DNA from 3 places in the Sanguibacter biliveldensis genome. Region 3 is predicted to be linked to each of the others. Evidence: predicted binding sites of a transcription regulator. Region 3 holds the regulator's gene; each other region holds the start of a gene.
What was found. Region 3 encodes HrcA, which represses chaperone genes, less so after heat shock. Its sites were predicted from a motif close to TTNGCACTCGNNNNNNNCGAGTGCNAA; they were not measured.
Positions count from the first base shown of each region.

Region 1: a site for HrcA is predicted at 2,924-2,950, ahead of groL (chaperonin GroEL). Genes of this name have one in related genera too.
Region 2: a site for HrcA is predicted at 2,005-2,031, ahead of groES (co-chaperone GroES). Genes of this name have one in related genera too.

Region 1 is NZ_CP138359.1:3,560,571-3,565,067, forward strand. Features, by position in the region: gene SANBI_RS15500 (ROK family transcriptional regulator) at 1-1,057, shown strand, start outside; gene groL (chaperonin GroEL) at 1,169-2,803, opposite strand; gene SANBI_RS15510 (glycoside hydrolase family 15 protein) at 3,096-4,487, shown strand.
Region 2 is NZ_CP138359.1:3,259,875-3,264,371, forward strand. Features, by position in the region: gene SANBI_RS14170 (MerR family transcriptional regulator) at 1-627, opposite strand, end outside; gene SANBI_RS14175 (WhiB family transcriptional regulator) at 976-1,281, shown strand; gene groES (co-chaperone GroES) at 1,591-1,884, opposite strand; gene SANBI_RS14185 (DUF1684 domain-containing protein) at 2,138-2,785, opposite strand; gene SANBI_RS14190 (MurR/RpiR family transcriptional regulator) at 2,857-3,867, opposite strand; gene phnE (phosphonate ABC transporter, permease protein PhnE) at 3,864-4,497, opposite strand, start outside.
Region 3 is NZ_CP138359.1:1,507,391-1,511,887, reverse strand. Features, by position in the region: gene SANBI_RS06555 (16S rRNA (uracil(1498)-N(3))-methyltransferase) at 1-689, opposite strand, end outside; gene dnaJ (molecular chaperone DnaJ) at 689-1,807, opposite strand; gene hrcA (heat-inducible transcriptional repressor HrcA) at 1,967-2,992, opposite strand; gene SANBI_RS06540 (helix-turn-helix domain-containing protein) at 3,256-4,497, shown strand, end outside.

The DNA of each region.
Region 1 (4,497 bases), 2.1 Mb from region 3:
CCGGACCGAGCTCTCCCGCAGGCTCGGGCTGTCCCCCGCGAGCCTGACCCGGCTCTCCAAGACCTTCCTCGACAGCGGGATCCTCGTCGAAGGCCCCGAGGTGTCCGACGGTGCTGTCGGCCGGCCGGTCAAGCCGCTCGACGTGAAGGCCGACGCCCGCCGCTTCGTCGGGATCAAGCTGACAGGCGAGGACGCCCTCGGCGTGAGCACAGACCTTCGCGCGACCCAGACCGGGTCCGCCTCGTCGCGCCTCGCCTCGACCTCGCTCGACGACGTCCTCGACGCCGTCGAGACAGTCGTCCAGGCACTCGGCGGACCGGCGGCCTTCGACGGCATCGGGATCAGCCTCGGCGGCAACGTCTCCGACGGCGTGGTCGACCGCGCGCCGTTCCTCGGCTGGCGAGGGGTCGACCTCCGCAGCGCGGTCTCCGAGCGCCTGGGGATCCCGTCGACCATCGAGAACGACGTCGTCGCCCTGACCGCCGCCGAGCACTGGTTCGGAGCAGGACGAGGCTCGACAGACTTCGCGGTGCTCACCATCGGCGCCGGGGTCGGCTACGGGCTCGTCGTCAACGACCACGTGGTGCGCACAGCCGACGTCGGCTTCGGCCTGCTGGGGCACTTCCCCCTCGACCCGTCGGGGCCCCTCTGCATGGACGGCCACCGCGGCTGCTCGACAGCCATGCTCACCACGGGGAGCATCTGTGCGCAGGTCTCTGTGGCCCTCGGACGCGCCATCACCTACGACGAGGTGCTCGAGATGGCCGCCGCGCACCACCCCGTCGCGCGGGCCGTGACCGAGTCCGCCGTGCGGTCGCTCGGCCGGCTGCTGGCCGCCATCACCAACATCGCGCTGGTCAGCACGGTGGTGCTCGCGGGCGAAGGGGTCGGGCTCGTCGAGAGCCTCGGCGCGGAGCTCGACGCCGCCATCGCCGCGGACCGCGACCCCGAGGGCAGCCCGGTCGACCTCGTCGTCGACGACAGCGGCTTCGTGCCCTGGGCCCGTGGCGCCGCAGCCGTCGCCATCCAGAGCAGCTTCGGCGTGCTCGGCACCTGACAGCCCCGTGCACGGGGCGGGTACGCCGACGGGCGGACCCCTCCGGGACGTGTCCCGGTGGAGCCCGCCCGTCGGCGGTGCAGTGCTCGGGCTAGGCCCGGGCGGGCTGGATCAGAAGTCCATGCCGCCCATGCCGCCGTCGCCGCCCGGCATGGCCGGAGCCTTCTCGGGCTTGTCCGCGACGACTGCCTCGGTGGTGAGGAACAGCGCAGCGATCGAGGCGGCGTTCTGCAGAGCAGAGCGGGTCACCTTGACCGGGTCGTTCACACCAGCCGCGAGCAGGTCCTCGTACACGCCTGTCGCGGCGTTGAGGCCCTGGCCGGAGGGGAGGTTGCGGACCTTCTCGGCCACGACCCCACCCTCGAGGCCTGCGTTGATCGCGATCTGCTTGAGCGGAGCGTCGATCGAGGCGCGGACGATGTTCGCACCCGTCGCCTCGTCACCCTCGAGGGCGAGGAGACCAGCGGTCTCGAAGGCGACCTTGCCAGCCTGGATGAGAGCGACGCCACCACCGGCGACGATGCCCTCTTCGACGGCTGCCTTCGCGTTGCGGACGGCGTCCTCGATGCGGTGCTTGCGCTCCTTGAGCTCGACCTCCGTGGCGGCACCGGCCTTGATGACCGCGACACCTCCGGCGAGCTTCGCGAGGCGCTCCTGGAGCTTCTCGCGGTCGTAGTCGGAGTCCGACTTCTCGATCTCGGAACGGATCTGCTTGACGCGACCGGCGATCTGGTCGACGTCGCCGGAGCCCTCGACGATGGTCGTCTCGTCCTTCGTGACGACGACCTTGCGGGCCTGGCCGAGCAGGTCGAGCGTGGCGGTCTCGAGCTTGAGGCCGACAGTCTCGGAGATGACCTGACCACCGGTGAGGATCGCGATGTCCTGGAGGATGGCCTTGCGGCGGTCGCCGAAGCCCGGAGCCTTGACGGCGACGGACTTGAAGGTGCCACGGATCTTGTTGAGCACGAGGGTCGCAAGAGCCTCGCCCTCGACGTCCTCGGCGATGATGAGCAGCGAGCGACCGGCCTTCATGACCTGGTCGAGCAGCGGCAGCAGGTCCTTGACGTTCGAGATCTTCGACTCGACGATGAGGACGTACGGGTCTTCGAGGACGGCTTCCTGGCGCTCTGCGTCAGTCTCGAAGTAGCGGGCGAGGAAGCCCTTGTCGAAGCGCATGCCCTCGGTGAGCTCGAGCTCGAGCCCGAAGGTGTTCGACTCCTCGACGGTGATGACACCTTCCTTGCCGACCTTGTCGAGCGCCTCGGCGATGAGCTCGCCGATCGCGGGGTCGCCGGCCGAGATGGCAGCGGTGGCCGCGATCTCTTCCTTGGTCTCGATGTCCTTGGCGTCGACGAGCAGCTGCGCGATGACAGCCTCGACGGCCTTCTCGATGCCGCGCTTGAGAGCGATCGGGTTCGAGCCGGCAGCCACGTTGCGCAGGCCCTCGCGCACGAGAGCCTGGGCGAGCACGGTGGCGGTGGTGGTTCCGTCGCCGGCGACGTCGTCGGTCTTCTTGGCGACCTCCTTGACGAGCTCAGCACCGATGCGCTCGAACGGGTCCTCGAGGTCGATCTCCTTGGCGATGCTCACACCATCGTTCGTGATGGTGGGCGCGCCCCACTTCTTGTCGAGGACGACGTTGCGACCCTTGGGGCCGAGCGTGACCTTCACGGTGTCGGCGAGGACGTTGAGTCCACGCTCCATGCCGCGACGGGCCTCCTCGTTGAAGGCAATGATCTTTGCCATTGGGGTGTGATCCTCCGCTGGTGGCGTGTGGTGGTCGGACGATGCCCGCGACGGACGACCTCGGACCGCGGCGTTCATGTCACGCCGTAGCCTCGGGGCCTCATCGAGCGACCGATGCTTCTGTCACTCTCCTAGCGAGAGTGCTAACGCAATTATTGGCACTCTCGACCCGAGAGTGCAAGGGCGGCGGCGCGCCGCGGTGCCCAGGTCGGTACGCCGACGGCGGAACCCGCAGCCGGCACCACCGCGTCGGCACCCGAGCATGCCCAGACGTCCTCGTAGAGTGGACCCGATGCCAGCGACCGACGACGACGCCTCCGCGAGCCCGGCGCACGTCCGTCGCCGGCCGCGCGCCGCGCTGCTCGCGCTCCTGCTCGTCGCAGCGGTCATGGTCACCGGCACAGGACGGGCCCTCGAGGTCTGGCCCTTCTCCCCGCGGAACGCGACGGTCGCGCTCTCCTCAGCCGGCATCTCGGTGGCCCCCGACGGCACCCGCACCCCGATCCCCCCGGGCTCGGACGTGCAGTTCCTGCCCGGCAGCCGCGTCGCCGTGGCGAGCCCCGGAGCAGCCACGCAGCCCCAGCTGGACGCGGCTCAGGAGTCCCGCGACTGGCTCGCCGCCGGCACCGTCCCGGGCGCCGGGACGGACTTCGAGGACATGGCCGTCGACGCGCTCCTCGACGTCAGGGCGCTGACCCTCGACGACGGCGCCGTCGTGGCCGGGTGGTCGCCGAACTGGCGCTACGCCTGGCCCCGCGACAACGCCTTCGTGGCTGTCGCGCTCGCCCGCACGGGGCACGTCGAGGACGCGCTCACTGTCGTCATGTTCCTCCAGCAGGTGCAAGAGGCCGACGGCTCCTTCGAGGCCCGCTACCTGCCCGACGGCTCCGGCCCGCCCGACGACCGTGGCATCCAGACCGACGCGACAGGGTGGGCACTGTGGGCCGCGGCGACGGTGATCGCGGAGATCGAGTCGCCCCAGGACCGCGCCCGTGCGGCTCGCGACCTCGAGCCGTTGCTCGAGCGCAGCCTCGCGCACATCCGGGACCTGACCGACGACGGCACCACGCTCCCCCCACCGTCTCCCGACTACTGGGAGGTCGAGACGTCCAAGCAGACCCTCGGGACCAGCGCGCCGCTGCTCATGGCCCTCGCTGCGTCGCCGCCGGCCCTCGACGCCCTCGGGGACGCGCGAGCGGCACGGGAGGTCGCGACTGTCGCCGAGTCCTTCGACGCGGTCGTGCACGACGCTTTCGCGCCCGGCTACGGCCGTTATCTCGGAGGGTCGAGCGTCGACACGGCCGTCGCGTTCCTGCTGCCGCCCTTCTTGCCCGTGACCGCAGACGAGGTCCCCCGCGCTGTCCTGAGCGCCTGGGACGCCGCCCCCACCCGGATGGCCCGTCCTGCCGGCGGGCTCGCGCCCGGCACGAGCTGGAAGCGCGACGGGATCTCGTGGACACCCACGACGAGCGTCTTCGCCCTCGCCTCAGCAGGCCTGGGCGACGAGACCGGGGCCGTGCGCTGGCTGAGGTGGCTCGACGACCACCGCACGACGCTCGGCTCGATCCCCGAGAAGGTGCTCTTCGACGGCTCCCCGGCCCAGCTCGCGCCCCTCGCGTGGAGCAGCGCGAACGTGCTGCTCACGCTCGTGCTGCTCGACGAGGCCGAGGCCGGTCGCGGCTGACACGACCAGC
Region 2 (4,497 bases), 1.8 Mb from region 3:
CAGTCGAAGGGCTGGCCGCTGCTGGCCGGGGTCGGCGTCAGGGGCCTCGGGCTCGGCGCCGCGGAGAGAGCGGGGACCTGCCGGGAAGGAGGACACCTGCGCGGCTGCAGCACCGGCCGAGGTGTCGGCGTCGCCCGCGACCGTGGGGCGGGACGCGAGGGCCCCCTCACCCTGAGCGTCTCCGTCGAGACCGACGAGGCGTCGCGGTGCCTCAGTGATCGGGTCGCCGCGGCGACCGTGGCGCTGGCTCTCCTCGTCGACGTGGGCGATGGTCTCGCGCAGCTCATCCTCGAGCTGTTCGCTGCTCGTGGTCGTGAGGTCGACGGCCAGCGCTGCCCGCGCGGCGTCGACGGGGGCGACGCCCTCGAGCGCGAGCCTGCGCATGACCATCAGCCGGGCGACGTCGTCGCTCGAGTACCGGCGATGGGCACCTGCGGAGTGCTCCGAGGGGCCCAGGCCGTAGCGACGGTCCCAGGTGCGCAACGTCGCCGGAGCCACCCCGAGCCTGCGTGCCACGGCTGCCACGGCGAGGCCGGGCTCGTTGACCTGGTCCGTGATCTCGTCGGGCGTCGTGCCGTCGGCAGGGTCGCCGCCGGTCTCTCCCTGTGCCGGTCGACCTGTGCTCATGAGTCGATTGTGCCGAGATCTGAGAGGTCGTGCCACCTGGCACCCCTCCGCGAGACGCCCGAAGTTGTTCGCTAGTTGTTCATCTCACGTCGAGCCGCATGGGCCAGCGACCTGCAGAGACACCGAAGATGGCGGGTTTCCGCAGTTCACAGAGAGGCGTCGAGGTGGTACCGGACCGGATTCTGGACGATAGATGGCGCGGTGAATCGTTTCTCATCCGGTCGGCGACTTGAACAACTGCTGGATCGGTTCTAAGTTAGTCACAGATCACCCGGGACCGAGGTCCTGGGCAGATGCACCGACCGGGGCCTATCGCCCCTCATCGACACTCAGAAGGACGGTACGACCATGACTGAGCTCTCCCGCCTCCCCGGCCCCGTGATGGACCTCTGGGAGTGGCAGTACCAGGGTTCGTGCCGCGACGTCGACGACACGCTGTTCTTCCACCCGGAGGGCGAGCGCGGAGCAGCCCGCCGCCGCCGCGCCGAGGCCGCCAAGGCCATCTGCCACGGGTGCCCGGTCATGATGGAGTGCCGCGAGGCCTCGCTCCGTGTCCGTGAGCCCTACGGAGTCTGGGGCGGCCTCAGCGAGGACGAGCGCACAGCCGCGCTCGCCGCGATGCCCGCCTCGACCACCACGCGCCGGGTCGGCTGACCCGAGCAGACCTCCAGCTCACGCTGAGTCGGTCAGCGCGAGCACCCAGAGCTCAGGCGTACACGAAGGGCCCCACGACTGCGGTCGTGGGGCCCTTCGTGTCGTGGGGATCTTCTCGTCGTGGGGCTCTTCTCGTCGTAGGCCCTTTCGTGTGGTCGGGCCCTCTCGACTCTTGACGTCCGGTTCTCTCGACTCTCGCGGTCCGGCCCTCTCGAGCCGCTGAAGCCGCCGATGCCGGGGCCTGCCCCGGGATGCAGAAGGGCCCCACGACCATCGGTCGTGGGGCCCTTCGTCGCGCGTGGTGCGTGATCAGCCGATCACTGCGAGCACGTCGCGGGCGGAGAGGATGAGGAACTCCTCGCCGTCGTACTTGACCTCGGTGCCGCCGTACTTGCTGTAGATGACCTTGTCACCGACAGAGACGTCGAGCGGGACGCGGTTGCCGTTGTCGTCGATACGACCGGGGCCGACTGCCAGGACCTCGCCCTCCTGGGGCTTCTCCTTGGCGGTGTCAGGGATAACGAGACCGGAGGGCGTGGTCAGCTCGACTTCGAGAGTCTTGACGACGATCCGGTCCTCGAGCGGCTTGATGGAGACCGACACGCGGACCTCCCCTTTCGCAGAGAAATGAGGGACAGTTCATGGCCGCCACGCTCGCACCGGGCCGCCGTCGCGGGGGTCGGTCAGGAGCTACGTGGAACCACGAGCAAATCTATGCCGGAGTTAGCACTCGGTCAAGGCGAGTGCCAGCCTGCCGTCCTGCTTCAGCCCTCGGCGGAGCCATCGCCTCGCTCGGCAGCAGCGCATCCGCTCCTGGTGAGCGTGCTGCAGCGCTGGGAACACCCCACGCCGTGTCTCAGAGGTCCGCGACGAGGTGCTTCGCCGGAGCCATCTCCCCCACGGGCAGAGGCACCGCGAGGGTGTTGTCCGGCGGGGCGAGCGGGCAGGCCCATGCCGCGTCGTAGGCGCACGACGGGTTGTAGGCGAAGTTGAGGTCGACCACGAGCCGCCCGCCGGCGCCCTGGCCGAGGTCTGCGCCCTTGATCGTGTCGAGCAGATAGCGTCCGCCGCCGTAGGTGCCGCCGTCCTGGCCGGCGCTCGAGTCCTTGAGCGGCACGAAGATCCCGCCGCCGTAGGAGCGCAGCGCCCAGAGCGACAGCGTCCCCAGACCGTCGAGCTCGACGAGCCCGACCCGTTCGAAGGGCACCACGCCGTCTGTCCCCGTGGCGACGTCCATCCGTCCCTCGGGTGCGTCCTGGACCTCGACCTCGAAGCGGTACGCCGGGTCGTAGGGGGCGATGTCGAGGCCAGCGAATACTGCCTTGGCCTCGGGACCGAGGGCCGAGGCCGGGTGCGAGGCGAACATCTCGTCGCGGGCACGGACCCACAGCGCATGGGCGGCCGCCGGGTCCTCGGCCGCGGCGGACCGGACCTGGGCGTAGATCGCCGCCGTCTTGCGTCGCCAGTCGGCGACGGCGAGCACGCTCTGCGCTGCGGGTGTCATGGGTTCCTCCGTGGTCGGGACCGTCCCATGATTCCCGAGGCAGGCCGTGGCCGCGACCGGGTGGGGCGCGCTCAGTCCGAGAGGTTGGTGCTCAGCACGTCGAGGACCCGCGAGCGCACCTGCCGGGACCGCTCCCCCAACCTGTCGGCGACGACCTCGACGAAGGCCTCGAGGACGATCGCGTGCGGGACCCGCGACGTGTGCTCGAGCTCGGCACGGAACGAGCCCGCCGCTGGGCCGACGACCAGGGCCACGTCGGCCAGGGCTGTGAGAGGCGACTCGACAAAGCTCGTGAGCACCACCACGGGGACGCCGGCGGCACGCCCCGCACGCGCGACCCGCAGGCTCGACTCGCTGGCCCCCGACCCGGAGACGACGAGGCAGAGGTCGGACGGGGTCAGCTGGGCGGCGGCGATCTGCTGGCCGATCGGGTCGGCCACGCACTCGGTCGGTCGCCCGACGGCCGTCAGCCGCAGGGCGAGATCGGCGGCGAGCGGCGACGAGAGGCCGTTGCCCGTCGCAAGGACCCGCCCGGCGCCGACGCAGAGGGCGACGGCTCGTTCGACGTGCTCGTCGGACAGCACGCTGGTGATCTGCTGGAGGGTCGCGGCGAGGGACTCGACGTGCGTCCTCACACGGCCGAGGGCCGTGTCGGGGTGGGCCGGGGGCTCGGCGCCCAGCGCGAGCTCACGGGCGAGCGCCACCCGCAGCTGGGGATACCCGCGATAGCCGAGCCGCTGGCACGTGCGGATGACCGACGACCGCGCCACCCCCGCCCTGTCGGCGATCTCCTGCGCCGTCGCCTCGACGGCCGCTGCGACGTCGTCGAGGACGAGGTCGACCACGCGTCGCTCAGTCGGCTGGAGGGCGTTGCGGACCGTCGCGATCCGTACCGAGGGCCAGACGTCGGGCCCGAGGTCCGTGTCGGTCGAGCTGCTGGTCGTGCTGGCGGCAGGCTCTGCGCTGGTCGTGCTGGCGGCAGGCGTCGAGCTGCTGGTCGTGCTGGCGGCAGGCTCGGCGCCATCGGCGGTGACCGTCGGGTGGTCTGCGCCGGGACCCGTGGCGGGCAGGGTAGCGCTCATCGTCCTGTGCTCCCGTCGGTGAGGCGGCGTCGCACCGCGGCGGAGACCGCGTCGATCGCCATCGTCACGACCACGACGACGATCAGCAGCACCCCGACGGTGGACCACTCACGGTACTGGGTGTACGAGGTGAGCATGTCGCCGATCCCACCCACGCCGATGAGCCCGAGGACGGCCGAGGCGCGCACGTTGATCTCGAACCTGTAGAGCCAGAACGAGAAGAAGTCCGTCGCCGCGCTCGGCCACACACCCCAGCGCAGCGCCTCGACCGTCGAGCCGCCCGCGGCACGCACGGCCTCGACAGGACCGTGGTCGACGCCCTCGACGGACTCATAGCCCCACTTGCCGAGCGTCCCGACGCTGTTGACCGCGAGCGCGAGCGCCCCGGTGAGCGGGGTCAGGCCGGTGACGGACAAGATGATGATCGCGATGATGATCTCGGGGACAGCCCGGATGAGCGAGAAGAGACCGCGGAGCGCGCCTCGCACAGGTGCGGGTCCGTAGCCGCGTGCGGCGAGGAAGCTCAGCGGGAAGGACACGACGATGCCGAGCACAGTCCCCAGCCAGGCCATCTCGACCGAGCGCAGGGTCTGTCGCAGGGCCTCGGGGAGCTTGTCCCACGACGGCGCG
Region 3 (4,497 bases):
TCGGGTCCGACGACCACCAAGATCTCACGCGGTGCGTCCGAACCCGTCGCGCTGTCCTCGGGCGTCCGAGCAGCCAGGCCCTGGGCCCCCGCACCGAGCGCCGGGAGCCCAGGCAGCACGGCCTGGGCGATGGGCAGCGTCGCCTCTTCGTGCAGGACGAGGACCGTGCCACCTGCGGCGACCACCTGGGCTGTGCGGGCGGCGAGGCCCTTCGCGTCGACGACGTCGCCGACACCCGGCAGCGAGGCACGCCGGGCCTGCTTGGTCGCCGCGCGGACCGTCGCGACCCAGCGGGCCCGAGACTTCGCGGCGCGGTCCCCGCGCCACACCACGACAGACCTCTCGGCCTGCCACGGCAGCACGGCATCCACGCCGGCCTCGGTCGCCGCCTCGATCGCGAGCTCGTCGCGGTCGCCCTTGGCCAGAGCCTGGACGAGCACGAGGGACACCCCGTCGGACGGCTCGCGCTCGACCGAGACGACCTCGAGGGTCACCTCGGAGGCCTGCACGGCCGTCACCCGGCAGGTGAGCCGCAGGCCCGCGCCGTCGACGACGTCGATCCGCTCGCCGACGCCGCGACGCTGGACGACACCTGCGTGCCGCCCCTCGAGGCCGTCGAGGAGGTACGTGTCACCCGGGACCAGAGACCCCAGGTCCCCGGCCTCGGCCAGGAAGACCGGTGCGCTCATCAGCGGCCGGTGAGCTTCTCACGCAGCCGGCTGAAGACACCCGGGTGGGCCGCAGCGACGCGCCCCTCGGGACGCTCTTCGCCGCGCAGGACCGCGAGCTGACGCAGCAGCTCTGCCTGCTCCTCGGACAGCGACGTCGGGACCTGGACCTCGACGTGCACGTTGATGTCTCCGCGCCCGCCACCGTGCAGGTGACCCACACCGAGGTTCTTCAGCGTGATGACCTGGTCGGGCTGCGTGCCCGGGCGCAGGTCGACCGACTCGGGACCGTCGAGGGTCTCGAGCTCGATGACCGTGCCGAGGGCGGCAGCGGTCATCGGCACCTCGAGCGTGCAGTGTAGGTCGTCCCCGCGGCGCAGGAAGGTCTCGTGCTTGCGCTCGCGGATCTCGAAGTAGAGGTCTCCGGCGGGACCGCCGGCAGGACCGACCTCGCCCTGCGAGGTGAGCTTGATGCGGTTGCCGGTCTCGACGCCCGCGGGCACCTCGACGCTGACCGTGCGGCGGCTGCGGACGCGGCCCTCGCCCGAGCACTCGGCGCAGGGCTCGGGGATCGTCGTGCCGAAGCCCTGGCAGGCTGCGCACGGGGCCGTGGTCATGACCTGGCCGAGGAAGGAGCGGGCCACGCGCTGGACCGTGCCGCGTCCGTTGCAGACGTCGCAGGTGCGCGGGGACGTGCCGGGGCGGCAGCACGAGCCGGAGCAGGTCCCGCAGACCACTGCGGTGTCGACCTGGATGTCGCGGCGCACGCCGAAGGCTGCCTCGGAGAGGTCGATGTCCAGGCGCACGAGGGCGTCCTGGCCGCGGCGCGAGCGCGGGATCGGGCCGCGCTGGGTCTGGCCGCCGCCGAAGAACGTCTCGAAGATGTCCTGGAAGCCGAAGCCTCCGCCACCGTTCATGCCGCCGCCTGGAGCCGACGGGTCGTGGCCCATGTCGTAGGACCGGCGCTTCTCGGGGTTCGAGAGCACCTCGTAGGCGCGACCGACGTCCTTGAACCTGTCTTCGGCGTCCGGACCTGCGACGTCAGGGTGCAGCTCGCGGGCGAGCTTGCGGTACGCCTTCTTGATCTGGTCCTGGCTGGCGTCACGGTCGACGCCGAGCACCTCGTAGTAGTCGCTCACTGGTTGGTCTCTGCCGTTCGTCGAAGGGGGCTGGTGCGGCGTCCTGTCGCGGCACCACGGTGCTCGCTCTGAACTCTGCAACGTCTGGACGGGGGTTCTTGTTTCATCGCGTGCGTCACGTCGTGGCCAGACCGCCGGGCGGCGGGGCCACGACGGGCCCTATGCACCGAGGATCCTGGACAGGTAGCGGGCGACGGCCCGCACCGAGGCGATCGTGGCGGGGTAGTCCATGCGGGTCGGGCCGATCGACCCGATGGTCGCGACCGAGTCGCCGTCCGAGCCGTACCCGGTCGTGACGACCGAGGTCTCGAACAGCCCTGTCAGCTGGGTCTCGTGACCGATCCGCACGTTGACCCCTGAGGAGTCGTCACCCATCTCCGTGAGGAGGTTGAGCAGCACGACCTGCTCCTCGAGGGCCTCGAGGACAGGGCGCAGGGCGTGCTCGAACCGCATGCTCGCGTGCGCGAGGTTCGCGGTCCCGGCGAGCACGATGCGCTCTTCGCCCTCCTGGGAGAGCGTGTCGGTGACGACCTCGGCGACCCGCGCGACGAGCGCCTGGTCCTCGGGGTCGAAGGTGGCCGCGAGAGCGTCGAGGGCCGTGCGCAGCTCCGGGAGGCGCCGGCCGGCGGCGGCGGCGTTGAGCCGGGCGCGCAGCGCGACCAGGACGATCTCGTCGGGGGTCGCGTCGAGCTCGAGGGTGCGCTGCTCGACACGGCCGGTGTCGGTGATGATGACCACGAGGAGCCGGCGCTCGCCGAGGACGACGAGCTCGAGGTGGCGCAGGCCGGAGCGGCGCAGCGACGGGTACTGGACGACGGCGACCTGGCCCGTCAGCTGGGCGAGCAGCCGCCCGGCCCGGGTGACGACGTCGTCGAGGTCGACGGCGCCGTTGAGGAAGGTCTCGATCGCGTTCTTCTCGGCCGCGCTGAGCGCCTTCACGCCCGCCAGGCGGTCGACGAACATGCGGTAGCCCTTGTCGGTCGGCACCCGTCCCGCGGAGGTGTGGGGCTGGGCGATGAAGCCGCCCTCCTCGAGGACCGCCATGTCGTTGCGGATCGTCGCGGGCGAGACGCCGAGGCTGTGCCGTTCCGCGAGGACCTTGGAGCCCACGGGCTCGCGGGTGTGGACGTAGTCCTCGACGATCGCGCGCAGGACGTCCAGCCGTCGCTCGTCGCTCGCCGCCACGGACCTCTCCTTCACGTCGTCGCCTGCCTGGGCCTCTGCGCTGCCTGCGCGGTCTGGCCTGTCATCGGCCTGTCTTCGGGCTGTCGTCAGGCCTCCATCAGCACTCGGGAGGCCTGAGTGCTAATTCTACGACAGGGCACCGTCACGGTGCACGCGGCGCTCACGCCTCCCCTGGAGACAGCCGTGCGGCCCGGAGCTATCGTGTGAGCAGACCTGGACCGGCACGCGACGGAGCGTGCCGGCGACGACGGGAGGTCCGGCGCATGCACACTCCGTCGGACGCACCGGCGGCCCTGCCGGTCCTGTCCGCCCGCTCTGGTCTGCCCGCCCTCCCCCTGCTGCCACAGCCCGGCGGGGTGCGTGATCTCGTGCAGGCCTCGTGGGTGCGCTCGTCGGCCTCACGTCTCGACCCCGACGCCGTACCCGAGCCGACCCTGCTCGACGACTCTCTCCGGGCCGTGCGGGACGAGCACCCGCTCACACGCGTCCTCGGCACGATCCAGACTCTCCTCGTGCGGCACACGACCGACACCGGCCTCATGGTGGCCGTCGGAGACCAGGCCGGGCGGCTGCTCTGGGTCGACGGCGACCACGACGTCCGCCGTCGGGCGGAGAGCATGGGTTTTGTGGCCGGGACCGACTGGTCCGAGACCGCCGTGGGCACCAACGCCCCCGGGACGGCGCTCGTGCTCGGCCGTGCCGTGCAGATCCGACGGACCGAGCACTTCGCGCGGATCGTGCACCCGTGGAGCTGCACTGCCGTCCCCGTGCACGACCGCGCGACGGGCTCGCTGCTCGGGGTCATCGACATCACCGGGGGTGACGACGCCGTGGCCCCCACGACCCTCGCCCTCGTAGAGGCGACGGCGCTCGCCGTCGAGGCCGAGCTGCACCTGCTCACCCTCGAAGACCGGCTCGCGCGCAGGGCGGCGCGGCGGCCGTCGGGCTTCACGCTGAGGCGGCTCGCAGCACCCACCGTGGCGAAGGCCGCACCAGCAGCAGAGACGACGCAGCCCGCCGGGCAGACTGGCACCACCCGCGGGCACGCCCCGCTGCTGCGGGTCCTCGGGCGGGACGACGCGCTGCTCGAGGTCGCCGGGGACAGGCTGGTCCTGAGCGGGCGCCACGCCGAGATCCTCACGCTGCTCGCCTGGCACCCGCGCGGCCTCGGCGCCGAGGAGCTCGCGACCGCCGTCTACGGGCGCGACGACGCCCTCGTCACCCTGCGCGCCGAGATGGTCCGCCTGCGGAGGGCGCTCGAGCCCGCGTCGCTCCAGGTCCTCTCGCGTCCCTACAGGGTGGGCACGCCGCTCGACCTCGACGCCTCTCAGGTGCTCGCCTTCCTCGACCGCGGCGCTCACAGGGTCGCCTTCGCGGGGTACGTCGGCCCGGTCCTGCCAGGGTCGGCATCTCCCGGGGTCGCCGACCTCCGCACCGAGGTGAGCCGACGCCTCCGCGAGTCGCTGCTCGCCGACGCCGGGGTCGACACCCTCCTCGCCTTCGCG